Regions from separate parts of the Paenibacillus canaveralius genome, predicted to be linked through region 3. Evidence: riboswitches for the same ligand, from Rfam matches in the RefSeq annotation. Region 3 holds a riboswitch; each other region holds the start of a gene.
The links. Region 3 has a riboswitch for cobalamin ahead of metE (5-methyltetrahydropteroyltriglutamate--homocysteine S-methyltransferase). Riboswitches for the same ligand answer to the same signal wherever they lie in the genome.
Positions count from the first base shown of each region.

Region 1: another riboswitch for cobalamin. It lies ahead of ABC395_RS14985 (class I SAM-dependent methyltransferase); the one in region 3 lies ahead of metE (5-methyltetrahydropteroyltriglutamate--homocysteine S-methyltransferase).
Region 2: another riboswitch for cobalamin. It lies ahead of nrdI (class Ib ribonucleoside-diphosphate reductase assembly flavoprotein NrdI); the one in region 3 lies ahead of metE (5-methyltetrahydropteroyltriglutamate--homocysteine S-methyltransferase).

Region 1 covers NZ_JBDFMM010000001.1:3,341,234-3,350,974, forward strand. The annotation lists gene ABC395_RS14965 (hypothetical protein) at 111-248, shown strand; gene ABC395_RS14970 (CobW family GTP-binding protein) at 547-1,617, shown strand; gene ABC395_RS14975 (TIGR03943 family putative permease subunit) at 2,202-3,140, opposite strand; gene ABC395_RS14980 (permease) at 3,167-4,252, opposite strand; gene ABC395_RS14985 (class I SAM-dependent methyltransferase) at 4,406-5,296, opposite strand; cobalamin riboswitch at 5,544-5,751, opposite strand; gene ABC395_RS14990 (aminoglycoside phosphotransferase family protein) at 5,913-6,818, opposite strand; gene bshB2 (bacillithiol biosynthesis deacetylase BshB2) at 7,108-7,764, opposite strand; gene ABC395_RS15000 (YojF family protein) at 7,791-8,135, opposite strand; gene ABC395_RS15005 (PAS domain S-box protein) at 8,325-9,741, opposite strand, start outside.
Region 2 covers NZ_JBDFMM010000001.1:5,072,495-5,082,235, forward strand. The annotation lists gene ABC395_RS22855 (ABC transporter permease) at 56-1,357, opposite strand; gene ABC395_RS22860 (ABC transporter ATP-binding protein) at 1,293-1,991, opposite strand; gene ABC395_RS22865 (hypothetical protein) at 2,124-2,438, shown strand; gene ABC395_RS22870 (aldolase catalytic domain-containing protein) at 2,639-3,592, shown strand; gene ABC395_RS22875 (hypothetical protein) at 3,757-5,853, shown strand; gene ABC395_RS22880 (hypothetical protein) at 6,231-6,782, shown strand; cobalamin riboswitch at 7,077-7,272, shown strand; gene nrdI (class Ib ribonucleoside-diphosphate reductase assembly flavoprotein NrdI) at 7,560-7,919, shown strand; gene nrdE (class 1b ribonucleoside-diphosphate reductase subunit alpha) at 7,906-9,741, shown strand, end outside.
Region 3 covers NZ_JBDFMM010000001.1:2,753,329-2,763,069, reverse strand. The annotation lists gene ABC395_RS12710 (hypothetical protein) at 208-465, shown strand; gene ABC395_RS12705 (GNAT family N-acetyltransferase) at 603-1,823, shown strand; gene ABC395_RS12700 (FAD-dependent oxidoreductase) at 1,918-3,465, opposite strand; gene ABC395_RS12695 (YolD-like family protein) at 3,576-3,818, opposite strand; gene metE (5-methyltetrahydropteroyltriglutamate--homocysteine S-methyltransferase) at 4,040-6,337, opposite strand; cobalamin riboswitch at 6,521-6,714, opposite strand; gene ABC395_RS12685 (arylamine N-acetyltransferase family protein) at 6,765-7,550, opposite strand; gene ABC395_RS12680 (hypothetical protein) at 7,547-7,699, opposite strand; gene ABC395_RS12675 (ATP-binding protein) at 7,878-9,158, shown strand; gene ABC395_RS12670 (ArsR/SmtB family transcription factor) at 9,171-9,536, opposite strand; gene ABC395_RS12665 (heavy metal translocating P-type ATPase) at 9,671-9,741, opposite strand, start outside.

The DNA of each region.
Region 1 (9,741 bases), 590 kb from region 3:
GAAGAACATCCTCTCTTTTTAATTTATGAAGCGGAAAAATGTTTAGCATCGGGCTGAGCGGGTAATTTTCTGTAGAGCACGCAACCTTAACATACAGGAGGTAAACGAAAATGGGTAAAAAAATGATGTTTACTGCAATTGGTCTAGGAGCTGCTTACTTACTCCGCAATAAAGACGCCCGTCAGAAATTAAAGGATCAATTTCAAACCTTTGCGGGTTCCACCAAAACTCAACAATCTCTGCAATAAAGGATAAGCTGCTTAAAAAATCCTCCGACTCTTTAATGGGTTTGGAGGATTTTTTTACCACTACAAATAATTTAGGACTTTTTACCCGGATACACCTCTATCAGTTACAAATTTAGAAAGACTAGCAGGCTTTAAACCTCCTTCCCCCTCCCCCTCTTGATAATGGTATCCGGCTTGCCGGACACCCCCGCTTCCTGTAAAATAAAATTAAACGTAATAATTACGATTTTATTGCATGTTCTATCCCAGACAAGAATAGAATACAAACAAATAGTTGATCTCAGAAAGGAACTGAGCCGTGAAAATACCTGTATTCGTACTTAGCGGTTTTTTGGGCAGCGGTAAAACGACGCTTCTGGTCCGGATGCTCGAAGAATCGAAGAACCTCGGTCTGCGCCCCGGGATTCTTATGAATGAGCTGGGCAAAGCGGATGTCGACGGCTTGATTCTGGAAGGGCACAGCTCCGCATCGATCGAGAAACTACTGGACGGCTGCGTCTGCTGTAGTAAAAAAAGCGAACTTACAGGCAGTTTGCAGACGCTGATGCTGCGCAATCCGGATATACTTTTCATAGAACTGACCGGGGTCGCTAATCCCGAAGAAATCGCCGATGTCCTCACGGAGCCCGGTCTGCTGGACCGCGTTTTTCTGAAGCAGATCATCACGGTGCTTGATGCGGAAAATTTCATGGATTACAACAGCTTGTTCGCATCGGACAGACAGCTCGTGAAGACGCTTCGCAGACAGGTTGAAGTGGCCGACGTCATCCTGGTCAACAAAACGGATTATGTGCACCGCATCCGGCTGCATCAAATCGAGAAGGCGATACGCAAGCTGAACGGGCATGCCATGCTCGTGTACACCACTCACTGCCGTGTCGAGCTTCAGCCGCTCCTGGAAGGTGTCCAGCCTGCGCAGAACGGGCCTCTGACGGTCCGGCCTATCCGGATGACGAAGATACGGACTCATCCGAAGGAGCCCAGCACAGCCGTTGCAGAAAGCGGCAAGCCACCCGCGAACTCGCCTGCGCCGGCGCAAACGGCGCCTTCCCACTCGCGCGTCCGTACCGTTACTCTCCCCTGGAATCAGGCTGCGGGGCTGACCAAAGGTGACGTGGACGCTTTCCTCCACCGCTGGAAGGACGGGCTGATCCGTGCCAAAGGGTATGTGGCCTTCTCAGAATCCGGACACATGCATCTGCTTCAGTATGCTGGAAACCGGAGCTGCTGGGAGCCTTCTTTTTACCGGGGAGAACCGTATGTCGTATTTATAGGGATCGATCTCGATACGCAGCGGCTGAGCGAAGAGTGGAAACGGCTGCCGGAAAAGCCGGTGCCCGCTCAACCGGAGCCGGGCCGTCGGAGATAACTTCGGGTCCAGTCAGACAGTTGCCTGCTGTTCAGCGAATTTTTCATGGAACCAAGCAGCGGGCATCGTCACCTCGTGGCACGGAACGATTTTCTTCCGCCTGCTCCCTGCTGTACCGATCGTATCTGCCGGTCAAGATGGTCGGCCTGCCGCCGTCATGCTGCGAATCACCGTGCGCCGGGAGCCGTATGCGGTTCGACTACCTGCGCCTATAGGCTTTTGCACTCATCAGTGCTCGCACCTACCGGCTCCTGCACTTACCACTCTTGCATCTACCGGCTCTTGTACCTACCGGCTCCTGCATTTACCACTCTTGCACCTACCGGCTCTTGTACCCACCGGCTTTTGCACTCACCAGTGCTTGTACCTACCTTCTCCTACCTATCGGCTCCTGCACTTACCACTCTTGCATCTACCGGCTCTTGTACCTACCGGCTTTTGCACTCATCAGTGCTTGTACCTACCGTCTCCTACCTATCGGCTTTTGCACTCACCAATCTTGCGCCTACCGGCTCTTGTACCCACCGGCTCCAGCAACGCCCAAAAACCGCTTTCCAATGGAAAGCGGTTTTATTGCCTGAGCTCTATTTCCCCAGATCGCCAAAATCGCCGGCATACGGATAGACGTATGGAGACGACGGCTCTTTTATTTTGCGGATAACGGCTCCCTCCAGCTTCATCACGTCCTTATCTTCATACACGGACTTTCGGATCGTGCCTTTCACCGTAACCCAGGTATCCTTCGGATACGAGCCCGCATCCGGCGCCTCAACGATCACGCCATACGGGGAAGCATCGGCCGAGCAGCACTGCATCGTCAGCCTGGCTACGACAAACCGGTTTTTGGGCATCCCTTCCTCGCGGTATACGAAGCCGCTGATTTCCATTTGCTTCCCCGCAAAACGGCCGGCAAACAGATCCACTGCGGTCAGCTTCTCCATAAACCCTTTTTCCCCGATCAGAATGGTTTCGTTCCGGTAAAGCCGCATGGCCAGCTTCGCATACTCTTCCGTAAACCGGCTGCCTTTAAACATCTCCTTAAGCGAGCTTTCGTCCGTTTGCTCTCCAGCTTGCCGTGCTTCTCCCGATGATTCCGGCTTCTCCGCAGGTCCTTCCTGCGGCTCCGCACTCTGCTGCTTTTGCAGGTTGGAGGCATTCAATCGAATCCCTTTAACCTGCACGATATCGCTCCCCGTTACACGGTCAGGCAGCAGGAAGCCGAGCAGCAGCGGCAAAAGAAACAAGGAATAGGCGGCAGTGTGCGAAAGCTTGGACTTGCGTATGACGGGCTCGCATCCGCAGTCGGGTTCGCTGCTTACGGCGGGCTGCAAAGCGAGATAAATCTGGAACACCGCCAATACGAACAATGCGATCGCCGAAGCTTTGACGTAAGGGACCAGACGGGGGGCCAAATAATGGGCCATACCGCCCGTTTTGACGAGATAAACGATATAGAACGAAAACCCGCATAAAATTGCCGCTCTGAAAAAATAATGAAAGGCGTAAACGCGCCTGTCTTCCACCCGGTCCACCTCCCGATTTCAACAGCTTATCTGAAAAACAAATGCTCGACCATGACAGAACCGGCAAACACGGTCATCGTAATGAGCAGGGCAAGCAGCAGAACAAACTTCATTTTGAAAACGGACAAAAGCATCAGCGTACTTTTAAAATCGAGCATAGGTCCGAAGACAAGGAACGTGAGCAGCGACCCTTTGGAAAACGTCTGCAGAAAGGAGGAAGCGACAAATGCGTCCGAGGTGGAGCACAGGGACAGGATGTAGGCGAATCCCATCATAAACAGGTGCGGAAGCACTTCTCCTTCCCCCAGCGCCGACAAGTCTCCTCTCGGTACGAATGCCTGAATAACGGCCGTAACAAGGGAGCCGAAAATAAGGTACTTCCCCATGTCGAAAAATTCCGCGCCCGCATGGCCCGTCATCGCAAAAAATTTACTGCACTCCCGCACATGCGCACAGTCTTGGCCGTTCCCCGAGTACAGCGTGTCCAGCCTGTGTTTCAGAGGATTTTTGTTGATAAACGCGTAGACGAACAGGCCGATCAGCGCGCCCGCACCAAGAGCCAGTCCCATCCGGGCATACACCATTTCGGGATTCATCCGGAAAGCCGTGTAGGTGGCCGCATAAACGACCGGGTTGACGATGGGCCCCACAAGTATGACGACCACGCCTATGTACAAGGGCATTCCCTTGTTGATCAGCCGGCGGACGACCGGAATCATGCCGCATTCGCAGATCGGAAACAAAATGCCGAGCAGGCAGGCGAACACGAGTCCGAGAAAGGGATTCCGGGGGATCGCTTTACGGATCCAGGTTTCGGGGATGTAGACCTGCATGAACGAGGACAGCACCACACCCAGCATAATAAAAGGAACCGCTTCGAGCACGATGCCGATGAACATCGTTTTGAACAGCCCGATGACCGAGGGGTCCGGCAAAACCATTATCCCTTTTCGCATGGCTTGCCAGATCAGTACGGCCAGGAAACTTCCCCCTGCGAGAACGATCAGGTTTCTTTTCCTCATCCTTCTGTTTGTTCCGTCAACATGCACGTTCTTCCCTCCTGTTTGCGGCAGTTCCTTTATTTTAATCGTAATCATTACGTTTTTCAACAAGAAAGACTTCTCCCTCAACCGATTCCTCTTGTTCATCTCTATGCGGGCCTGTTGGAATTTATGACAAGCCTTTCCCTTGTCCAGTGGTAAAGCCACAAAAAATCCCGGCACGCCAAATCGCGTTACCGGGCAAATGCTTAAACGGGGCTGATTTTAAACCTGGACGACCCGTTTCACTTCCGTGGACAGGTCCGCAGGCTCCAGCCGTTTCTCCGGCTTCCAGTAAAGGAGAGCCGCTTTGAAATTGTGGGGGTATATCAGCTTGCCGTCGGCTTCACGCACGTACGCATACAGCAGCCGGACTGCCTCCTTCCGGTCGTAGTCCTTATCCAGAATCATGCTCAGGTTGTCCTTCAGCAAATCCTCTTCCGTGTCATACGCGTATGTTTTGTGCAGGTTGACGATTTTACAGTTTGCATCGATTCCAAGTTCATAAAGCAGATTCTGCAAATGAATATAATCTCTGCGTTGAAACTTGATTCTGCAGCCCAACTGCTCCGCGATGTCTTTGTAATGCGGTCTTTCCGGACCGCTTACCATCCCCGCGATTCCAAGACGCTTCGCCGTGTTGTTAATGTGCAGAAGCGCACGGTCGATCTCCTGCATCCGGTAATAGCAGTTGACACCGAATACAACGTCGGCCGGCTCCACCACGGGAAGCTCCTCCCACTTGGCGTGCACAAAGTTTACGTGATTCCACCCCTTCCGCTCCGCTGCCGCCTTCAAGAAAGCAAGCACGCTCTCGGAGCTGTCGACGCACGTAAGGGAACCCGCTTTTTCGGCCGCTTCGAACGTATAGTTACCCCAGCCGGGCCCGATTTCCAGCACGTCCTCACCGGGATCGATAAAAGAGATAAGCTCCTTTCGCAGATTGGCGACCCAGGAATCCACGCCCGTTTCTTCTTTCTTTTTCATAAAAGCGTTCCAGAATCCTTCTTCCTTGACGTCATCCGTCATCCTTACGGGAAGATTTCCGTCCCAGTCTTTCATCCCCTCCTGCCAGAGGGATTTGTAATTCGTATTTAGTTTGACTCCGTAATACATCTCTTTTCCTCCCCATAGGTGGTAAATAGTCGGTTCCGGCTGCCTTTTTTCTTACGCGCATTGATTACTGTCATGACGGGGAGCGGATTTCATTTATCCGCAAATAAAAAAACATCCCCCCGGAGGCAGGATGTTCGGTTCGTCGCATAAAGGCGTGCGGGTCCTTTCCACAACAGATGGAAGCAGAAAGACCCTGGCGATTAGGGAGAACATTCGCATCAACGCCATCCTATATCCGCGTAGGAATGAAGTTACCGGTAAACAGGCAGGTCTCCTGACTCGGGAAACTCCTGCGCGCCTTCCCGGTTTACCCAGTGGCATATTGCGCTTCAGCCGGGGGATATCCCCCTTCTCCCTTACAGTGGCGGGACCGTGCCGGAATTGCACCGGACTTCCCTTTTAATCCGTTCCCTCTCCTTGGAGAATGAACCGGAACCTGTTTGATAAAGAATGTTTGTTATTCAATTGTCTTAAGATACGCAGCATGCCAAACAACTTCACGGTTAATAGTAGTTGAAATCCCGCGTTTTGGCAAATGAGCGGAGCAAACGTGCAGGCAGGTGTACCGGTAAGGCGGGACCTCCAAGCTTCGGACTATGGAGGGGAGCCGCGAAGGTTATCCCTCTTCAATAATCAGGTTTATTTGATTAATAAAATCTTTTGCCAAACCAAGCTGTTTATATGCAAATTCCAAATCTCCGTTGCCTGAAAGCGCGAAATCCAAGTTACCTAAAGTGGACATAAGTATGCGTGCGGTAACAGCAAATCCAAAAGCTTGCTTATCGGCCTGATTATTTATCCGACTCCAGATATATTGAAAGGTTGGCTCCTGTATTCCATTGAATAAGGCAAGATTGCTTACATATGAAGCCAAATCCCAGTATGCGGGCATCAACGACAAATCTTCAAAGTCCGACCAGATCCAGCCTTCAGGACTCGGTAATAAGTTTCTTGAATGAGCATCTCCATGAGACGGTATTAGCAAACTTGTTTCGAGACGCATCTCTCTATCAATCGCGAAGAACAGATTTAGCAACTTTTGTATGCGCCTATCCGGATGTTTAATTAATCTAAAAGCCGATTGACATGTCCGCTCCCAAACACCAAGCACAGGAATCTCGTCGCTAAAATCTTTCAATGCCAGTGAAAGTCTATTAACCAATTCAACCGCTTCGCTTGGCGAAGGGCGTTGCAGGTCTGTAGGGGGAACATACTTCCAAAGCGTCATCCATGTGCCGTCAATATCGTATGGTCCCGCATCCGTAAGGTCAGTTGGCCATCGTACCGGCACCCCCTTTGAATGGAGATGACGTACGGCTCTTAATTCACGAACCAGTACCTTGTAAGCGTACTCTGCATGATCTCTTGAAAGCACAGTGGCTATTCGAGCCACAATCGGATACGGGGCCAAATGAACGACCAGGTTCCCGCCATTCCCAAGCTCGAGAGGAGTAATGTCCTTTAATCCGGCTTTTTCTGCTAGTACAACCGTTTTTGAAATAAGACTGTTATTATTCGGCACTCCGGGAGCTCCTTAATTAAGTATAAAATCATCTTAACATCGTTGTCGTGTCCCCGATAGGCATGAATTAGTTAACAATCAACTATCCCCCTGAACTCCTGTCCAAAGTGTTCGAACGGATGTAGGCAGAGGCGCGTATGCCGCTTACGACTTGTAGAAACTGCTGGAAAATGATGCGGCCAACGCTTTGGACGCCCTCTCTCTCGAATAAAGCAAAAAAGACCGCCATGGAACGGTACAACTGTTCCTTGGCGGCTCTTCAGCGGTCGTGCTCGCACCTATGCGCCCCTTATTGAAACCGGTAGGTCCATAACCGCTCATGGCCGAACCGGTCCAGTACCTCTTTGTCGCCTGCGGATTTACCGCTGAGCTGTCCGTTCAGCTGAAACTGGGAGCTGTGGGCAAGGATCGAGCCCAGCTTCTGCGCCATATACGGTCTGACATCGTTCACGATGTCCGCTTTACCGAGCACCTCTTCGCATCCTTTGGAAAAAGCGATGCAGTGAACGGCCGGTCTCTCTTCCAGGGGCATTCTTTGAACCGTGTCTATAACGGCTGCACCTGTCGCGTCATGGTCAGGGTGTACGCTGTAGCCCGGATAGAACGTAATGACCAGTGAAGGATTCAATTCCTCTATGAGTCCGCGGATTTTGCCGACGAGCAGTTCGCGGTCTTCGAACTCAATCGTTTTGTCGTGAAAGCCCAGCATGCGCAGATCCTCAATTCCGATCGACCGGCACGATTCCTCAAGCTCGGCCTTGCGGATTTCAGGCAGCGTCACGCGGTTGGCCGCAAGGGGGTTGCCCATATTGCGTCCCATTTCTCCCAGTGTCAAGCACGCGTAAGTCACAGGGGTTCCTTGCCGTATATGGCCCGCAAGCGTACCGGACACGCTGAACGCTTCGTCATCGGGATGCGGCAGGACGACCAGTATGTGTCGTTCCATCTCCATTTACCTTCTCTCTTTGTAAGTTAAAAAGGGCTCCGGCTCAGCTGCAGGGAAACGACAAGCTTGCCGTCCTTATCATGTCCCGATAAAATCAGTCTTTCCGTCTCCGTTTCGTCCCAATGGGTGAGCCCTTCGGAATAAACCCAGCCTTCTTCCATTTTAAGCCCGACCCGGTAGGGACCGTTTCCGGCAATCGACCCCTGCACATAACGAATCTTGGAATTGCGGATAAAGGTGGAGGCCGTATGCTTGGACTGATCCAGATGGGAAGCGTACGCCCCGTTGGTCATTTCCAGATGAATATACAGGTCTTGGCCCTTAAGCAGATCAAGAACCTGCTGAACCGCTGCCTGGTTAATAAACTGCATGAAGATTCCTCCAGTAATATACTGACGTATTCACCTAAACTATTGTATGCGGCTAATCTATTGTAGGTTTAAATGTAGCTTATTATAAAACATTATGAGCGACTTCACAAATCGCCTCCGGTTCGAATAGTCCCGGTAATCCGGCTTCTGCAACAAAAAAACCCGCTCCACGGCGGGTTTTCACGGGTTCTATCGCTCTTTTATCCGGGCGGACCACTGGGCAAGCAGACGTTTGAGCTCATCCGAAAGAATCGGTTTGCTGATATAATCGTTCATCCCGGATGCCAGGCACTGCTGTTTGTCTTCCTCCCTGGCAAACGCGGTGACCGCAATAATGACGGGAGCCGGCGAATCTTGCCCGTATTTCTCGCGGATGAGACGGGTCGCCTCCAACCCGTCCATAACCGGCATCTGCACGTCCATAAAAATGATATCGTACGCACGCTCTCCCGCAGCCTGCACGGCTTCCGCGCCGCTCGTTACGACATCCGCGGAGTATCCCAGCTTACCGGTTAACGTCAGCAGCAGCGTCCGGTTCATCGGATGATCGTCCGCAATCAGCAGCCGCAAAGGCTCGGGCTGCGCCTCCGGAAGAGACGGAACCGTGGCGGCCGCGGCCTTAGGGCTGCCCGCTGCGGGGCCCGGAGTCTCCGTAATGCCCAACCCCGAAGGGAGGGTAAAGAAGAAGGTAGAGCCGGCGCCTTCTTCGCTCTCGACGCCGACTTCGCCCCCCATCAGCTCGGCCAGCTTCCTGCTGATGGACAGGCCGAGTCCGGTGCCGCCATATTTGCGGTTAATAGCGGGATGCAGCTGGGAGAACGATTGAAACAACCGGTGAAGTTTGTCTGCGGGAATTCCGATCCCCGTATCGCGGATTATAAACTCCAGCAGCACCGACCGGTGATCGGGTGCAGGCGTCATTTCCACGGCTACCGATACGCTTCCCTTCTCGGTAAATTTGATCGCGTTGCTGATCAGATTGATCAGCACTTGCCGGATTCGCGCTTCGTCCCCCATTACGTACCGGGGCAATCCGGCCGGAATATCGTGCGAAAGCTCCAGACCTTTCTCTTCCGCCTTCATCCGGAACAATTCCATTACGCCCGCGAGCGTTTCCCTTAAATCGACCGCACCCAGGTTTAATTCCATTTTGCCGGCTTCGATCCGGGAGAAATCCAGAATTTCATTCAAAATATGAAGCAGGGCGTCGCTGCTCTCCCGGATAATATCCGCGTAGCTGCGCTGCTCCTCGTCCAGCATCGTTTCCTGAAGAAGGCCGGTCATGCCGATAATTCCGTTCATCGGCGTGCGCAGCTCATGGGACATGATAGCCAGAAATTCCGACTTCGCCCGGTCGGCCTGTTCGGCAAATTCTTTGGCCCGGATAATTTCTTTCTCGTTCGTCACATCGCGGAAAACGACCACGACGCCTTTCCTTTCTCCCTTATCGAACAGAGGGGTAACTTGATAGGACGCCATGAAGCTCGTTCCGTCCTTCCGCCAGAATATGCCTTCGCTCGGGGCTACCGATACGCCGTCCCTTACGGCCCGTTCGATCGGCGAGTCTCCGGGAAGATATTGATTGCCGTCCGGGCAAGCCTGCTCC
Region 2 (9,741 bases), 2.3 Mb from region 3:
TATTGGTAGCACGCACGCTTGCCGGTCGCCCTTAGTGTTCGCCAAACCCTGGCGTTTAATACCAGATGGTCACCAGAAAGGCGGCCGCATACGCGGCGGGCACGGAAAGAACAAGAGCGGCGATCCCCAGCGGCAGCGAGATGCTCGCGCCCGCGACAAGACCGACCAGCGCGAGTCCGGGCACGGCCAGAGCGAATGACGCTTTGCGGAGCGCTTCCTGCTTGCTGATTTCGCTCCACGCGAACATGCGGAAGAAGGAAGCGCCCAGCGTTTCCCGCGCGACCGACTTCATCCAGTAGGCCAGCACGAAAGCGGCGACGGCCCACAGGACGACGTGCATCGGACCCGGAAGCCGCCACGCGGCGAACGCGAGCACGGCCGTCAGCTGCGCGTACAGCTTCCACTGGCCGGGACGGCGGAGGACCGATTTGACGAGCGAATCGGCCAGCACCGCCGAAGCGTCCGTCCCGCGGACCACCCGCTGCGAGCGGCCCAGCAGCAGCGGCGCCCGGCGCTGGCGCGGCTTCTTGCCTTCGACGATGCCCCGGAGCATCAGAGAGGCGAGCTTCAGCCTCGCCTCCCGCTCCCGCTGCACGTCGGGGTAGAACGCTCCCGCCGCCCGCAGACGGCGGCGGGCAAGCGCTGCCGCGGCCGCAAGCAGCAGCGGCCCGGCGAAGTACCCCGCGGCGGAATCCGCCAGAATCAACTGGACGCAGGCCCAGTAGATGAGAAAGCCCGCCGCGAACAGCACGATGGAAGCCGCCACGCGCTTCCATCCGGCCCAGGCGAGCGCCGCAAGCTGGCGCAGCAGGCCCAGGTTCACCTTGGCCGCGTAGACGGCCAGGAACAGGGCCGCCAGCTTCAGCGCTCCGCCGGCGGGGTCTTCCGCCCGCAGCAGGGGCATCAGAGCGCCGGCCAGCAGGGCCGTCGTCAGTGCCTGCAGCCCGAGCGAGTACAGAAGCCCGCGGCGCTTGATCGCGGGCATCCAGCCTTCGCTGCGGACGAGGAAGAGCTGGTCCGCTTCCTCGATAAAGAAGCGGATGGTGCCGGACCAGGCGAACAGATACAGGAAAACGGCGACCAGCGATGCCGGGATATAGCCGAACCACTCGGGCGGCGTCCGCCACCACGCCGAATAATAAATGAAGGCAAAGATCAGGGCCGGAACGATCAGATAGACGGCCACCGTCCAGTCCACGGCCGTGCGCACAATGCGGTACTGGTAGGTCCAGTCGTCGAGCAGCCTCCGCTTGAATAATTTTGCCGGTGTCATATTCATTCCCTCCTCCGCCTCAGACCAGCGCATGGAAGCAGTCGAATAATGTGCCTTCCGGCAGTCCCGACTTCCGGCGCACATCGTCCAGCGTTCCCTGCGCCACGATCCGTCCTTCGCTGAGCAGCAGGAACGAGTCGCAGATGCGCTCCGCGGTGTCGAGCACGTGAGTGCTCATCAGAATGCCCGCTCCCCTCTCCCGCTCCTTCCGCAGCAGCTCCAGGAAGTCCTTCGTCGCCCTCGGGTCCAGCCCGATGAACGGCTCGTCGACGATGTACACCGAAGGCCGGTTAAGGAAGCCGATGATAAGCATCACTTTCTGCTGCATGCCTTTGGAAAAAGCGACTGGCAGCCGGTGCCGGGCATCCGACAGCCTGAACTGGGCCAGCAGCGTTTCCGCCCGTTCTTCGAAAACGGTGCGCTCCAGCCCGTAAGCCGCCGCCGCGAGTTCCATATGCTCCCACAGCGTGAGTTCTTCATACAGAACAGGCTGCTCCGGTACATAGGCAACCGAAGCCCGTCCGTCGGCAAATTCGATGCTCCCCTCGACATCCTTCAACAGGCCGAGCATGCTTTTGATGGTCGTGCTCTTGCCGGCACCGTTGGGCCCGATCAGACCGATCAGCTGCCCTTCCGGAATGCGGAAGTCGATATCCTCCAAAATTGCCCCGGAGTCGCCGTATCCCGCTTTTTTTATATGAATCGAAGCTTTTTCCAAATAAATTCCTCCATTTCCCCGTCCAGCCTGCGTCTATCCCTTTTCAAACGGGGTATGCATATTCTATAGTAGAAGTATAGCAGAAATTTATCCGGCTTCATGTTTTCGATTCTGAGTGTGAGGTGTCCGCGTATGCACAATCACAAGTCCTCTGATATCGACAGCAACAAATCTGCCGCCATGTCCGCTTATCTCATTTTTTGCCTGCCGCTGATGGTAGCCAGACATTCCAGATTCGCGATGTATCATGCGAACCAGGGGCTGCTGCTCCTGCTCTACGCCGTTTTCGCGCATCTGATGCTCGGGCTGCTTCCGGGTGTGGAGAACCTGCTGATGCCTCCCCTGGACATCTCCGTCTTCGCGCTGGCATTTATCGGGATCCGGAACGCCCATGACGGCAGAATGAAACCGCTGCCCCTCATTGGTAAGTTTGTCCTTGTCCGGTAAATCCGGACTTACAAAGGCGGTACGCGGTGCCGGAACGTACAAAAAAGCGGAATTCCTTAAGGGGACCCGCTTTTTTATTTGACCGTTTGTCAGTTCTGTCATTTGTCCGACAATTGCGCCGATTGATTGACATCCCTTATCAGATGCGTGATAATATAGCAAAATATGAGCCGGTATGCGGCTTTTGGAGGGTACCGAAAATGAAACACGATCAGCATAAAATTCTCGATTGTACGATACGCGACGGAGGGCTCGTCAACAATTGGGATTTTAGCGTGGAATTTGTTCAGGATATGTATCGCGGCTTGAATGCGGCCGGCGTTGAATATATGGAAATCGGTTACAAAAATTCGGCTAAACTCCTGAAAAGCGACAATGCGGGTCCGTGGCGTTTTCTGAATGAGGATTTCCTGCGTGAGGTCATCCCTACCAAGAACGATACGAAGCTTTCCGCGCTCGTGGATATCGGCCGCGTCGACGAGAACGACATTCTCCCCCGCGAGCAGAGCCAGCTGGATCTGATCCGCGTAGCTTCTTACATCAAGGATGTGGACAAGGGTCTGCAGCTCGTACAGAAATTCCATGACATGGGGTACGAAACGACGCTGAACATCATGGCGCTCTCCCACGTGATGGAGAACGAGCTTAACGAAGCGTTCGAGCTCATTAACAGAAGTCCGGTGGATGTGGTATACGTCGTCGATTCGTACGGCAGCATGAATCACAAGGACATCGATTACATGGTCAATAAATTCCAGCGCCTTCTGCCGGAGAAGAAGCTGGGCCTTCATATGCATAACAATATGCAGCTCGCGTTCTCCAACACCATCGTCGGTGCCGAGAAAGGCGTCGAGTTCCTCGACACCTCCGTCTTCGGGATGGGTCGCGCGGCAGGCAACTGCACCACCGAGCTGCTCGTCAGCTACCTGAAAAACCCGCGTTACGATGTGCGTCCCGTTCTGGACCTGATCGAACGCCACATGGTCGCCATGCGCGAGAAAGTGGAATGGGGCTACATCATTCCTTACATGATCGCCGGAACGCTCAACGAGCATCCGCGCGTAGCCATGGCCGTCCGCAACACCGCGGACAAAGACAAATACGTCGAGTTCTACGACAAGCTGACGACGCCTGAAACTATCGCCAATAATTAATCCCCTTATAAAGATCCTTTCCTCCGGGAAGGGATCTTTTTTGCTTTTCACGTCCCGGGAATCCGCACTTCTTTCATTAACTTTCGTTAATATCCTTACTAATTCCGGTTTGGTATAGTGACTCATGGAAAAGTACCCATCCTACTAACCACTGGAGTGAGACCATGTCTGCCAAAACCAAACACGATGCTTTCGAGGAGTTTTATACGAGGGCATCCAATACCGGCCCGGCTGCCGGTACGTTTTTCAATGATAAAGCTTATCTTTTTTACACGAACGGGAATCTGCTGGATCTCATTTGCATGGAAACTTATCTCGGCGACGATAAACGGGAAAAAGTCAGAGTCGTTAACAGCCCCAACAAAAAGAAAGGGCCGCTGGGGATTGAATATTTGACCAAAGTGGCCTATGGAGGCGACGGAGTCGGCGGAGGCCGGATACCGGCTCTGGCGGCTTGCGTGCATGAGGGCGTCCTGTATCTGTTTTACGCGGATCAGAGAGGGACGCTGCACCAAATGACCTCCCCGGACGGGACCGAATGGTCGGCGGCTCTTACCTTGGGCGAACGCATGCGCATGCGGGCGGACAGCCGGTTCGCAGCCGTCTCGGCCGGAACCCGTTTGTATCTCATCGGCTCCGATGCGGACGGCAAGCTGGCGTTGAACTGGACGGACAACGGGGGGCAGACGTGGGAGCGAACCGAAGCCCGTGAACAGCGGAAGGGTAAAGACGGCAGGACGGAGGAAATCCCGATCGCGGACGTCACTCATACGGCGGCATGCAGCTACCGGGACTCCGGCGGCAACGTGCGGATCATGGCCGGCTATATTCAGCGGAGCCAAGATACGAAGTCGGTTCTTTCCCGCAAAAAAGAAACGCTGAAAACGTGGCTCCTGCACCACGAGGAGCAGGCGCCGCCCCGGAAAGTAAATGAGCCGCAAGCCATAGCGGAAGGCGAGAATGTCAGCCACTTCGCGCTCGCTCCGGGCTCCATCGAAAACGGCTCTGCAGGCAGCGTCCTTCAGTTGTTCGTCAGCGGCAAAACCGAATCTGATGTTAAAGCGAGAAGATACGAATACTCCGTCTCCACGGGCGTCTGGTCGGCCCCCATTGTCCGCGGCTGGGGGCATATGTCGACGCCTAACGGGCACCATGTCGACGCCTTCTCGTTTTTTATCCCCGAGGAGGAAGGACATATCCGGTCCGAAATCTGGTTTACCCAGACGTTCGACGGCTCCGGCCGGAAAAAACATCTCGGCATAGGCCGGTACCGCTCCGACCGGCTTACCTTAACGGACACGCTGACGAACTGGGCGAACGATGACCATCTGACGTTTCTGGGCGTCGTCGAAAGCCCCCCTCCCCACGTGCTGAACGGCTCCGAGCTTAAAGATTCCATCTGCTCCTTCCGGTTCAAGTGGTCGAAGGAGGAGCAGGCGGCGGTATCCGCCAAGTACAAATTCGGCGCTTCTCTCAACTTTAGCGGCAAAGTTCCGGTCGTAGGTCTCGGTGGCGAGCTGAAGATCGCTTATGAGCGGGCGCGTTCCGTCACTTCGGAAATGAAGAGCATCAAAGAATTTTCGATTGAGCTGTATCCGTCCTTCACCAAAAAAACGGCTACGCATTTGTATATCCGTCCCAACATAACCCGGCACACCTACAAGCTGGGAGATTGGCAAAATCAAGACCTGGGAGTGCAGCTCAGTCTTTTCTCCGTCTCGGATCTGAGCATCGAGGCCCGTAAAGGGAAATCCTTGAGTACGTTCCCGAAGCGGCCCGATCCGAACCATATCGAGAACTATGTGCGGCGGTTTACGGATCTGCCCGATTATACGAATAAGCAGCTTTCGTTCAGTATGCCGGTCAACTGGTCGGAATCTATGAAAATCGAAGAAAATTTTATTAAAATCAGCAAAACCGTCACCTCCGTCTCCAACAGCGTATCCGTCGAATGCAAGCCTGCGGGCAAAGCCCCCGGCGACGTGTTCTCGATCGGTGTAGGGTCCAGCTTCATGTACACGTATGAAGTGAACGTATCCACCCAATTTTCATCGCAAATGGGCTGTACGGTCCGTTACCCGAATCCTCGCACGGATGAACCGGACGATATCAGCGAAGTGAAGCTGCTCATGTATGTGTTTTACCCCGATAAAAACAAAACGGACCGCTGCTACTGGATTCCGGAGGAAACGAAGAACCAGTATCCCTGGTGCGTGGCGTGGTCCGTGGATGAGCTGGTTAAGCAGGGCAGCGGCCAGTAAGGCAGCCGGATAGTTTTTTTCCATCAATCTGACGGCCATGGTTTAGGACGCCGCCTCTTTCTTTTGGCTGCTGCGGCTTCAAAAAGCTGTATACCGCTTCCGCAAGCTCAGCCGGAGGGCTCGGACCTTTGGAAGTCCGCTTGCGGTACAGAAGCAGCTCAGCCGTTATAAAACGGCACAGGGAAATTTCTCTGTGCTTTTTTTGCTCTGGGGCCTCCTGCTTTCGCTGCGTAAAATTGATTGACTAAATACATTCAAAAAAGCAAAATAGTTACATATACTGCTGTACTCATGATGTGATCGACGATCATTGACACGCAGCGAAACAGCACGCCGGGAACGGCGCGATACGAAAATTCACCCGGAGGAAAACCTTTATGGTTAGTTACGCTTGGCTCACCGGCATGCTGCTGCTTTTGTTTTTCGGTTTAAACGTCCTGCTGAATTATTTATCGCGCCGGGACCACGAACCTGTGCCGTCCTTGAAGACGAAAATTTGGGCGATTCCGGTTTTTTCCTTGCTCATCATCGGGCCGGTAATCGGTTTTGCTTTCTTATATATGACATTTTTCCGGGGGTTTGAACATACCGGCTCCCTCATCAGTTTTACGGGCAAAGCGGATCTCTTCACTTTTTCCCTGGTCATCTTGCTGAGCTTCCTGATCTTCGAGACTTTTATTCATCCCCTCCTCCATGCCATGATCCGTTACGGACTCAAGAGGCCCCCTTCCGTTTACGGCAGACAAATCATCACGATTATCGCGGACTGTCTTCTGATCTATGTTTTTGCTCATCTGATTCCCGGCGTATATATCCAAGATTTTTTGTCCGCTCTCACTTTGTCTGTCGCTCTGCACGTGATCGAATGGATACTTGCAGGCATAATGAGTCTTTATAAAAAGAACAACAAAAAAAATGTAAACATGTAAAAAGGGATCAAGCTCTATCCAAGGAGCTTGATCTTTTTTTAACGGGCTGCACCTGAAACCACCCGTTCAGCATATGAAAATCAGCTTGGCCGTATGGCTTGCCGGCGCCCGCAAACTTTGTCGAAATAAAAAGAAACGGAAATAAAATCTCGCCCGTTTATCGGCAGGTTATCACACCTTTTTCGCCTTTTATCTCGGTTTTTCTCCCCTTGTTGAGTCCTTACGCACAGTTGACAAACCACAATATATTGAGGTAAATTCATATCTATCACCTACATATTCACTATATATAGACTATATATAGATTGGACAGGTTTCCCGCCCCCGAGGCGGGAATCAAAAGGGAAGTCCGGTGCGAATCCGGCGCGGTCCCGCCACTGTCAACGGGGAGCGCCCCACCCATACCGCCACTGACGGATGCCGTCGGGAAGGCCGCGGAGGGGCGCAATGAACCTGGAGCCAGGAGACCTGCCTGTCTGAAAGACACCGCTGAACCTACGGGAGATAGGGAGGTGTCCGGACGTTTTTCACATTGCAGCCGCTAGCACGGCTGTCCCCTCCACCGCCTTCGGGCGGGGAACCGGACGGCCGGCTTGTACGCGCGGCTTCAGCCGGCCTTTTCGCCGAGCCGTCAGAGGCAGGCGAAGAGGCCGGGAACTGACTGTGAATCCAGAGCCGCTCTTTGTCACAAAGAGCGGCTTTCATCCGGGCGCGCCGACTACTTCCCGTAGCCGGCGCGCCCCGTATTTTTGATAGAGTGGAAAGGAAGATGCTTCCATGCTGGTAGTTTACGATTCCCGTACGGGAAATGTTCAACGATTCATTAACAAGCTGAATTTGAAGGCCGTACGGATCGAAGAGGATTTGACGATCCAGGAGCCGTTCGTCCTTGTTACTTATACGACCGGATTCGGTCAAATTCCCGGCAAAGTGCTGGACTTTCTGAAACATCACTCTTCCTTTCTGCGCGGTGTCGCCGCAAGCGGCAACCAGAACTGGGGACAATCTTTTGCCCTGAGCGCCGACCGCATTTCATCGGCATACGGTGTTCCGGTGCTTGCCAAATTCGAACTTTCCGGCACGTCTAGCGACGTGGAACGATTCCATAAAGGGGTGCGCCATCTTGAAGCATATTGAACTGAACAACGAACTCATGATACCGGGGGAAGACGGTTTTTACCGTCTGGAGAAAGACCGCGAAGCGCTGGACGCCTTCCTTGAAGAAGTGCAGGGGCAGACCGTTCCTTTCGGCAGCATCAAAGAACGCTACGATTATCTGATCGGCGAAGATTTCTACGAGAACGTGTACGAGCAGTACACGCTGGAGCAGATCGAAGCCATCCACGAAACGATCCGCGAAAGCGGCTTTAAGTTCCAGTCCTACATGGCCGCTTCGAAATTTTATAAAGATTACGCCCTGCGCACCAATGATAAAAAGCAAGTCCTCGAATCGTACGAGGACCGCGCCGCCATCGTCGCCCTTCACCTCGGTGAAGGCGACTTCGGCAAAGCGCAGCGGATCGCCAAGGCGATCATCGAGCAGCGCGTCCAGCCGGCCACGCCGACGTTCCTGAACGCAGGACGCAGCCGCCGGGGCGAAATGGTCTCCTGCTTCCTGCTGGAGATGGACGACTCCCTGAACTCCATCCAGTACGTCATCGGCACCTGCATGCAGCTGTCCAAAATCGGCGGCGGCGTAGCCGTAAACATGTCCAAGCTGCGCGGACGCGGCGAGCCGATCAAAGGCGTCGAAGGCGCCGCCAAAGGCATCATGCCCGTCATGAAGCTGCTTGAGGATGCCTTCTCTTACGCGGATCAGATGGGTCAGCGCCGGGGCTCCGGAGCGGTCTACTACTCCGTGTTCGGCTGGGACATCATCGAATTCCTCGACTGCAAAAAGATCAACGCGGACGAGAAATCCCGTATCCAGACGCTTTCCATCGGCCTGATCGTGCCGCAGAAATTTTACGAGCTGGCCGAGCAGAACAAGCCGCTGCACGTGTTCGCCCCGTTCTCCGTCTATAAGGAATACGGCCGTCACCTCGACGATATGAATATCGACGAGATGTATGAAGAGCTGCTCGCCAACCCGAACGTGAAGAAGAAAGTCGTAATGAGCGCCCGCGACATGCTGACCAAGATTGCCGTTATCCAGCTCGAATCCGGCTATCCGTACATCATGAACCGTTCCAACGCAAACCGCGGACATGCTCTGAAAGACATCGGCAAAGTGAAAATGTCCAACCTGTGCACGGAGATTTTCCAGCTTCAGGAAACGACGGAGATCGGCGATTACGGCCAAGGCGATATTATCCGCCGGGACATTTCCTGCAACCTCGCTTCGCTTAACATCGTGAACGTGATGGAAACGAAAAGCATCCGCGACTCCGTCCACAGCGGCATCGAAGCGCTGACTTCCGTCAGCGACAACACGACGGTAGCGAACGCGCCGGGCGTTGTAAAGGCGAACAAGGAGCTTCATTCCGTCGGTCTCGGCGCGATGAACCTGCACGGTTATCTGTCCAAAAACCGGATCGCCTACGAAAGCCCGGAAGCGAAAGAATTTGCCCGCGCCTTCTTCATGGCCATCAACTTCTACTCGCTGGAGAAAAGCATGGAAATCGCACGCGACCGCGGCGTCACTTTCGCCGATTTCGAACGGTCCGAATATGCGAAGGGCACCTATTTTGCCAAGTATGAAGTGAAAGATTACCGTCCCGAATCCGATAAAGTCAAAGCTCTTTTCGAAGGCATGGATCTTCCGTCTCCGGAAGACTGGAAAGCTCTCAAAGAGCAAGTCATGAAGCACGGCCTGTACCATGCTTACCGTCTGGCCATCGCGCCGACACAGAGCATCTCGTACGTGCAAAACGCGACTTCCAGCGTTATGCCGATCGTCGACCAGATCGAAACGCGCACGTATGCAAACTCGACCACTTACTATCCGATGCCGTACCTG
Region 3 (9,741 bases):
TATCCACGTTTATCCGCGGATAGTTGTCAGTCCGCCATACCGCTTTTTATCAATCCGGCTTCAACGATAATTTAACCGGCCGGTCCTAAGGCCGGACCAAAGCCTCCAGTTCTTTCTGGGGGCTTTTCTTTAGAGAAAAAAAACCTTGAGTCCGCTAATTTTTTGTTATAATCAGGAAATACGTTTTTAATTTCAGGAGGTTAACGAATGACCGGCTCTCTTACGGATGACTTGTTCATCGGGTCCATGATTTCCCTGCTCATTTGGGGATGCACCAGCGGTATTTTCACCAGGTTTAAATTGCTTGATGCGGAAGACGGAAACATACAGCCTCCGGACGCCGAGGAGTATTTCTCTCCAAAACGTGACAAAAAGCCTTTTTTTCACGCTTTCCGATCCGTCTTTTTTATTTGCGCCGTGCTCGGTTTTGCCGCTTCCGTAATCGTTTCTTATTTTCAACTTTAATCGTTAGCGGCCTGTTAGTTCCCTTATAGCTCTCTTTGAACGCTGATTACACTCCGGTCGAAAAGGGTAAGCTGGAAATTGGGAGTCCATCCCCCGATGAATCCTATATCATGAACACCCGATACGGAGGTGCGACGATGAGCCGCCGGAAACTGCAGGAAAGACTCAAAATGAAAAGCGTGGAGCCTCAGCACGGAGAACAGTTCAACCAGCTGCTCCGTTATGTGTTCCAGGTTACAAACCATGATTTGCAAACATTCGGCTGGGAAGACCGGGAAATCGCCCAGGCAAAACTGCCGGTGCTGAAGCAGGCCGACGTTTTGGGCTGGTTTGACGAAGACAAACTGATTTCCCAGCTTGCCGTGTATCCGTTTCAAGTCAATATTTTCGGCCGGTTGTACGATATGGGCGGCTTGACCGGCGTCGGCACTTATCCCGAATATGCCAATATGGGGCTGATGAACCAGCTGATGCGGCAGGCTCTCACCAACATGCGCGGACGCAGGCAGTCCATTTCCTATTTGTATCCTTACTCCATTCCTTATTACCGGCGCAAGGGCTGGGAAATTATTTCCGATAAAATTTCGTTCGAGGTCAAAGACACGCAGCTTCCGAAGCTGAAAACGGTCCCCGGCAACGTGGAACGGGTGACGATCGAACACCCCGATATCAAAAGCGTCTATCAGCGTTTCGCTCTGCAAAACCACGCCGCCATGCTGCGCAACAATTTGGCCTGGGAAGAATATTTACGCTGGGATCTCGATGACATGACCGTGGCTATTTATTACGATGCCGATCACGAGCCTTCCGGATTTTTGCTGTACTGGATTGCGGGTGAAATTTTTCATATGAAGGAAATGGTTTTTCTTGACGAAGAAGCCCGGACGGGCCTGTGGAATTTTATAAGCGCGCATTTCTCCATGGTCACCTATGTAAAAGGCCACACCTATAAGGACGAGCCGATGTCGTTCCTTCTGGAGGACGGGGATATCAAGGAAACGATCGCGCCTTATTTCATGGCCCGGATCGTGGATGTAAGCCAGTTTATCGAACAGTATCCGTTCCAGGCACAGGGCGAAGAATGCAAACTGACCTTCAATCTGCATGATCCCATGCTGGAATGGAATCAGGGAACGTTCACTTTGACCGTGGACAAAGAAGGACAAGGCCGGCTGGCCGACGGGGGCGGAGCACCTTCCGCATCCTTCGATATCCAGACCCTGACCACGATGCTGATGAGCTACAAGCGGCCTTCTTACTTACAGCGGATACGCCGGTTTCATGCGGACAAAGAATCGGTTCAACTGCTGGAGAAGCTGATTACGAACGACCAGCCGTATTTCTCGGATTACTTCTAAGTCATCAGCGCCGGTGGACCGCTTCACGCTCTTTGAAAAAACACGCAAAAAAAGCCGCTCCTTGCCGGAGCGGTTTTTTTGTGTATATCGCGGTCTAATCGTCGAGCTCTACTTTAGACAGCGGCTTCAAAGCCGGACCCTCGATCACTTCGCCGGTATACGCGAAGCGGGAGCCGTGGCAGGGACAATCCCATGTCCGTTCGGATTCGTTCCAGTCCACCTCGCAGCCCATATGCGTGCAGGTGGTGTCGACCACGTGCAGGCTGCCTTCGCGGTCGCGGTAAGCGCCCGCTCTTTTACCCCGGACACGCACTACGGCTCCTTCATCCTCGGCGAGCTCATCGGCTTCTTTCGCAGGAAACTCCAGCTTGCCGGTGATGAGTTCTTTGGCGACGTTCGCGTTTTCCGCCACAAAGGTTTTAACCGACGGGTTCGCGTGAAACCGGGAGGGCGAGAACAAATCCTTGTAGGGACTCTCTTCCCCGAGAATGAGTTTCGCGTTCAACTGGGCGGCGGCGATGCCTGAGCTCATCCCCCACTTCTTGTAACCCGTGGCGACATACAGATTCGGATAGTCATCAAGCTCCTGCCCGATATATGGGATCGTGTCGAGCGTGTACAGGTCTTGGGCCGACCAGCGGTACGCGATTTCTTTCACCCCGAAAGTTTCCCTGGCGAATTTCTCAAGCGCCTCGTAATATTGGAACGTACAGATGCCTTGTCCCGTCTTGTGGCCTTCCCCGCCCACGATTACCATCGGCTCTCCGTTAACCAGCACGGATCTCAGCGAACGCTTCGGCTTATCTGCGCTGAGGTACATGCCACCGGGATAACGCTTGTCTGTTTTGACGGCGAGTACGTAAGAACGCTCCGCATGAAGGCGCGCGAAGTACAGCCCGTGCAGATTGTTAAAAGGAAAATGGGAAGCGGACACGACATGCGGGCTGCTGACGGTAAACCCTCCGCTTGTTTTGAGAACGGACGGACTTCCCGGCTCGTAGCCGGTTACGGTCGTTTCCTCGTAAATCCGTCCCCCTTTCCGCACAATTTGTTCCGCCAGATGCGTAAGAAACGGGACGGGATTATACTGGGCCTGATCTTTCATCACGACCGCGCCTTTCGTCTCGAAAGGCAGGGCCGTTTTTTCCACATAAGCCCCGGGAATTCCCAGTCTCTCGTATGCCTCGTATTCCTTGAACACTTTGTGCAGGGAGGATTCGTTCTCCGTGTACACGATAGCATCCTGCTCTTCGAACTGACAGCGGATGTCGTGTGCCTTGACGAGATGACGGACGAACTGCAGAGCGTCACGGTTCGCTTCATAATAAAGCCGTGCCTTTTCCTCACCGAAATCGGTCATATACTGATCGTAGATCAAATCGTGCTGGGCCGTAATTTTAGCTGTCGTATATCCGGTCGTCCCGTGTAAAATACGGCCCGCGTTCAGAACCGCGACCTTCAAGCCTTTCATGGCCAGCAGGTAGGCCGTCGTCAAACCCGTTATCCCTGCGCCGACGATAGCGGCGTCCACCCGGATATTTTCGTTCAGCCTGGAATAAGAGGGAATCTTCGCGGAAGCCAGCCAGTACGATTCCGGAAACTGGGGAAAAGCTGCGACTGGTCTTGAGTTGGTTTCGTTCACGTGGATTAGCTCCTTTTACCATTATTCTCCTAACTTCTCCATAGCCGCCTCATTCTATTCGTTCCGCGGCAAAGTAAAAAAGCACCCCGAGGGGTGCTTTGAAGCGTAAATCAGGCGTTATCCACCTGCATAATGTCCATAAAAGGAACTTTCGTCAGCTGTTCGCCGTCCTGAACATGGACGAGTCTCGTCCGGGGATCCATGACCGTAATTCTGCCGTAGACCTGCTCTTCCCAGCCCCATACCGTAAGAAGAATCAAAGAATCTTCGTTCTTGGCTTCCACCAGCCGGTTGCCCAGTTCTTCCAGCTCAAACTCATCCCGGGTCGGACGTTTTACTTTTGCCTTAGCCATGATACCTCCTGAATGACGGTCTTACCTTTTGCCGTTTATCCTCCTATCTTACCATGTTTACGGGTTTCTTCCAACAGGTTGGAAACTCACTCTCGCGCTTTCTTCTCTTCCCGCTAAAAAAGCCTCTGCCCGGTGCTTCGCCGGACAAAGGCTCGAATTTCGGAATGGCTTTAGGTTCTACGAGGCTCGGGCCGGGGCGGTCGGACCTTGGTTCAGCTCGGTCAGCCTTGAGAAACCGCCATCGTTACCCGGCTCTGTTTGGCGGCCGCAACCATGTTGCGCAGGGCGGCCACGGTTTCTTGGGCGGCTCTCGTTTTGAGTCCGCAGTCGGGATTGATCCAGAACAGCTGCGGGTCGAGGACGCGCAGCGCCCGCTCGATCATGCTTGCCATTTCTTCGACGGAAGGAACTCTGGGACTGTGAATGTCGTAGACACCCAGACCGATTCCTTTCTCATACGTGTTCTGCTCGAAGCTTTGGATCAGCTCACCGTGGCTGCGGGATGTTTCGATGGAGATGACATCGGCGTCCATGTCTCTGATAGATCCGATCATGTCGTGGAATTCGCAGTAACACATATGCGTATGAATTTGCGTCGTGGCCCGGACGTTCGCCGTCGTGCTGCGGAAGGCGTTGACCGCCCAGTCGAGATAAACCCGGTGCTCATCTTTCTTGAGAGGAAGTCCTTCGCGGACAGCGGGCTCGTCGATTTGGATCATTTCGATTCCCGCTTCTTCGAGAGCATTCACTTCCTTACCCAGCGCGAGGGCAATCTGGTAGGCCACCACTTCTCTGGACAAGTCGTCCCGGACGAACGACCAGTTGAGAATCGTGACCGGTCCGGTCAGCATTCCTTTCACGGGACGCGGCGTGAGCGACTGGGCGTAGACCGTTTCTTCGACGGTCATCGGCCGGGTAAAGGCCACATCGCCGTAAATAACCGGCGGTTTTACGCAGCGCGATCCGTAGGACTGCACCCAGCCGCTGCGCGTGAAAGCGAAGCCGTCCAGCTTTTCGCCGAAAAATTCCACCATATCCGTCCGTTCGAATTCCCCGTGAACGAGGACATCCAGGTCCAGCTCCTCCTGCAGTTTCATCCATTTGCCGATTTCGCTCCGGATAAACGCTTTATACTGCTCGTCCGTCCATTCCGCTTTTCTCCATTTGGACCGAGCCTGTCTCACTTCCGCCGTCTGCGGAAAGCTTCCGATCGTCGTCGTCGGCAGAAAAGGCAGCTTCCACTTTTCACGCTGCAGAGCCCGGCGCTCGCCGAAGGCCGCGCCGCGCGCCGCCGGTACCTTCTGAAGCCGCAAAGCGGCCGCCTGCACGTCTTTGTTGCCGCGGGCTTCGGATGACCGGAGGGCGGCAAGCGCTTGTTCATTCTGCCGCAGCGCTTCGTCGGTTTCCGCCGCCGGGGATACCGCCGCTTTCGCCAGCAGAACGATTTCCTCCAGCTTCTCGTCCGCGAAGGCAAGAGCGTCTCTCAGCACCGGTTCCAGCTTGTCTTCGTGAACGGTGGACACCGGCACATGCAGCAGGCTGCAGGACGTCTGGACGATCACCCGTTCCTCGGGAACGACGGCTAAAATGTCTTGAAGCGTATTCAGCTTCTCCTTCAGATCGGAACGCCAAATATTGCGGCCGTCCACTATACCCGCTCCCAAAACTTTGCTGTCGGGAAATCCTTCGCTCTTCAGAAGTTTCAGTGTCTTCTCGCCGCCGTGCACGAAATCAAGCCCGATCCCGCTTACGGGCAGCCGTACGACCCTGTCGTAATGTTCCACGGATTCGAAGTAGGTCTGGAGCATAATGTTCAGCCCCGGAGCCGCCTCGGTCAAAGCTTTGTAGATCCGCTCGATCCGTTCCATATCGCCGGCGCTTACGTTAGTCGACAGCACCGGTTCGTCGATCTGCACCCATTCGGCGCCTTCGCGCTCCAGCTCTTTCAGCACTTGGCCGTACAGCGGAAGCAGCCGGTCGATCCAGGCATCGGTTTCCGTATCCACATATCCTTTGGACAATTTCAGAAACGTAAACAGTCCGAGCAGAACGGGCTTGCCCTCGATTCCGAGCGTCTCCTTCGCTTCGCGATAAGCTTTAAGAGGCTTGTTCTCGACCAGCTTCGGCTCGGCGCCTTGAAGTTCCGGCACGATATAATGATAGTTGGTGTTGAACCACTTCGTCATTTCGCACGCGGCCGCTCCCTCTTCCCCTCTCGCCATCGCGTAGTAGGTGCGCAGAGATACTTCACCGCCCTCGTAAGCGAACCGGTCGGGTACGATGCCGAACATCACGGCCGTATCCAGCACATGGTCGTATCCCGTAAAATCGTTGACCGCGATAAGCCCGATACCCTTTTCCCGCTGATTGCGCAAAATTCCCAAACGGATTTCCGCCAGCTTCCCCGTCAGCTCCTCTTCGCCGATTTTGCCGGCCCAGTAAGACTCCAGCGCCTTCTTCCATTCACGTCCCGCTCCGATCCTCGGGTATCCCAAACTGCTGCTTGTCAATGCGTTCATGATCTTGACCTCCTGATAGTCGCTTGAATTGGATGTTTGCATAAGTTCTCTGTTTCGTTGCTTTTTTAACTGATCAAATAAAAAAAGGACGTCATTATCCCGAAGCAGACAAGGATAAAGACGCCCTCTGTTTGTATATACAGCGGCCCGTACTTTAACACCTCCCTATCTCCCGTAGGTAAAGCAGTGCTGTCAGAACAGGCAGGTCTCCTGGCTCCAGAATCATCATCTTCGGCTGCCTTCCCGGTCTAAGACCAGTGGCATGTTCGCCTTGACTCCTCTGTTACAGTGGCGGGACCGCGCCGGTTTTTCACCGGACTTCCCTTTTAAGCTCCAGTTCCCCCGAGGGGCTGGGCACCTATTCCCAACATATTCAATTGGTTAACTTAGAAATGACTATACACAACGCGGCATGTTTATGCAAGCTTTATTCCGCCGGAATGCCGAAATGGGTCAGCAGAGCTTCCTTGTAGGCGGCATCGTTTTCAGGGATGAACGTCTGCACGCCTTCGGAGGTGAAAAGCTTGAACTCCTTGCCCGACACCGAATTTCGTCCTTCCCGGGTCCGGATGGCTACCATCGCATTTTTTGTGAAAATGGAGTCCGGGCTGTGCTCGCACCAAAAACTGGCCATGACAAAATCTTTGGGCAGTTGAGGCTCTTCGGTGAACGAGTAGATGCGTCTCCAGCTTCCATGGTGCTTCTCGGAAAGCACCCAGCCGAATACGGGGTCCCGTTCCATGACGTATTGCTCCTCGCCCTGCCGCTGCTCCACCTTCTCGGCAAGACGGACGGGTCTTCTCGGCACTATGCCCCCGACGCCAACGTCGCATAAGTAGCTGACTCCTTCCGCTTCCACTTTCAGCACGTGATGGCGGCGTTTTGGCGGCAGCTCCGTCTCGTCCCGCCAGAACCGGGCGACATAATCGGTCACGGGGTAACCGAGCTGGCGCAGCAGCCAGCCGAACAGGGCGTTCAGCTCGAAGCAGTAGCCGCCCCGCCGCCGCTCGACGATTTTGTGGCATAAATGTTTTATGTCCAGTGACAGCGGAACACCGTTCAGAATATCCAGATTTTCATACGGAACGGTGTGCAGGTGGAGCTCCTGCAGCCTGGCAAGCGCTTCCTGACTGCCATCCAGCGGCCCTTCGTAACCGATCCGGTTGAGATACGCCTCCACTTCAGGTTTTAAAGCTTCTCTGTCGGTTTTCATGAGATATCCTCCTTTACGGCATCCTCGCAAACCGTGATTTCTTTGGTGCGCAGATTCACGATACGGCTGCGTACATCGCATTTCGAGATGAACAGCGGTTCGCCGTGCAGATTCCGCTCCAGCTTAGGCTGGCTGACGAGTATTTTCATTCTCAACACCTCCGGCTTGTTCTGAAAAGATTCAACAACTTGGTGAAATAATCCTCCATGTTCACCAATATTTGATGATTTTCCGCCCGGGCGGCATCATTATTTATTGCATTATCTGCCAGAGAACTCCATAATAGGAATCTGAGTTCTTTTTTCTTTCAGAAAGAGAGTGCGGCCCGTGAAAGATATCCTTGTCCATTTGTTCATCATGACATTTCCTCCTCATATTTATCAGATTTTTATGCTAACCCGATTTTACAAAAGAGAAAAAATCCGGAACCGGTTTCTGATGGGAATCCTGATGGGATTTTCCGGCATTTTCAGCATAAGTTATCCGGTCATGTACCTCGTTCCCGATTTTTATTGGGATTTAAGAGGCGTTCCTCTTCTGCTCGCTTTTATGTACGGAGGGTACTACGGCGGGTTTACGGCGCTCGGGATGATGCTCATTTTTCATGGGGTCATGTTCCCGTCTTTCGGCGTTTCGGACGTCATTCTCTATGCGGCCGGCTTTGTTCCCATTCTGCTGAGGGCAAGATTCTTCTACCAGTATCCTTCACGCAAAAAAATCGCCCTGTCGCTCTTGTACGCGGGCATCGGCACCGCCGCTTTGCTCCTCTGGCTGTCTTACATCGTTTCGCATCACGGTTTTGTCTGGAAGGACCTGCTGCCGCAGGTAAGTCTTCTTACAGTCGTACAGCTCCTGCTGCCGGTTCTGCTCATCCTGTGGTTTCAGCATATGCTCCGACATGACCAGATGAGTATCGAGATCCAGAAAGCCGAGAAGCTCCAGCATCTAAGCGATCTGGCCGCGAGCGTCGCTCACGAGATCCGCAATCCGCTTCAAGTGACGCGCGGTTATATCCAGATTTCTCAGAAGGAAGCCGACGAGAAGCTTGGCCGCTATTTAAACATCGCTATCGGTGAACTCGATCAGGCCGAGAAAATCATCTCTGAATTTCTCCTGTTCGCTAAACCCGAACTGACCGAAACGGGCCTCATCAATATCGGCGATTCGCTTCAGCAGGCCGTGACGATGCTCGAACCTTACGCCAGCATGTCGGGAGCCGTCATCCGGCTTTCCTGCGAGGACGATATTTTTATCGATGGAGATCCTTCCAAGCTAAAGCAGGCGTTCATCAATCTGATCAAAAACGGAATCGAATCGACCCAAACGGACGGTCTTATCCGGATTCACGGTCATATCCGCAAGCAAAAAGCCGTTATTACCATCACCGACAACGGGAGCGGCATGACCAAGGAAGAAATCGAGCGGCTGGGTGCTCCCTTCTATACGACCAAGAGCAGAGGAACCGGGCTCGGCCTTATGGTCACGACCCGCCTGATCGACGCCATGCGCGGAAAAATGCGGTTTGCCAGCGAAGTCGGCAAAGGGTCCGAGGTGATGATCATCTTCCCTTTGTCCGCAAAAAAAAGAGTATCTATTTCCGGAGAATAGATACTCTGTTTCTTATACGTGCACAAGATGCTGCAGGGTTTGGCGGAAAATTTCTTTCACATGATCGTCGTCCAGAGAGTAGAAGACGGTTTTGCCGCTTTTGCGCCGCTTGACGATCCGGACATTCCGTAAATAACGGAGCTGATGGGAAACGGCCGACTGCCCCATTTCCAGCACGACGCTCAGATCGTGGACACACAATTCCTGCTGGGATAACGCATAGATAATTTTGACGCGCGTGGGATCGCCGAGTGCCTTGAACATTTCGGCCATGTTAACGGCCATGGATTCGTTCATTTTCGCATGCTCCAGAGCGGTCCCGTCCGGTCCCGTCCCCGCGCAGGATTCGTCACAGAGGTCTTCGATTGGTTTTTGCATGATCCATTCACCGCCTTCGTTTCCATACGGCCTATTATATCAAAAACATTACGGTTAAGGGAGTCCCTTCTCCGCCGGGCAAATAAGAAAGTGCCCCGCACCCGGTGCGGAGCACTTTTTTTATGGATTTAAGATCATGAAGAGGGCTTCTTCTCGATAAGAACCGTCAAGCTGATCAGCGTGACGAAAATGGTGGCTCCCATGT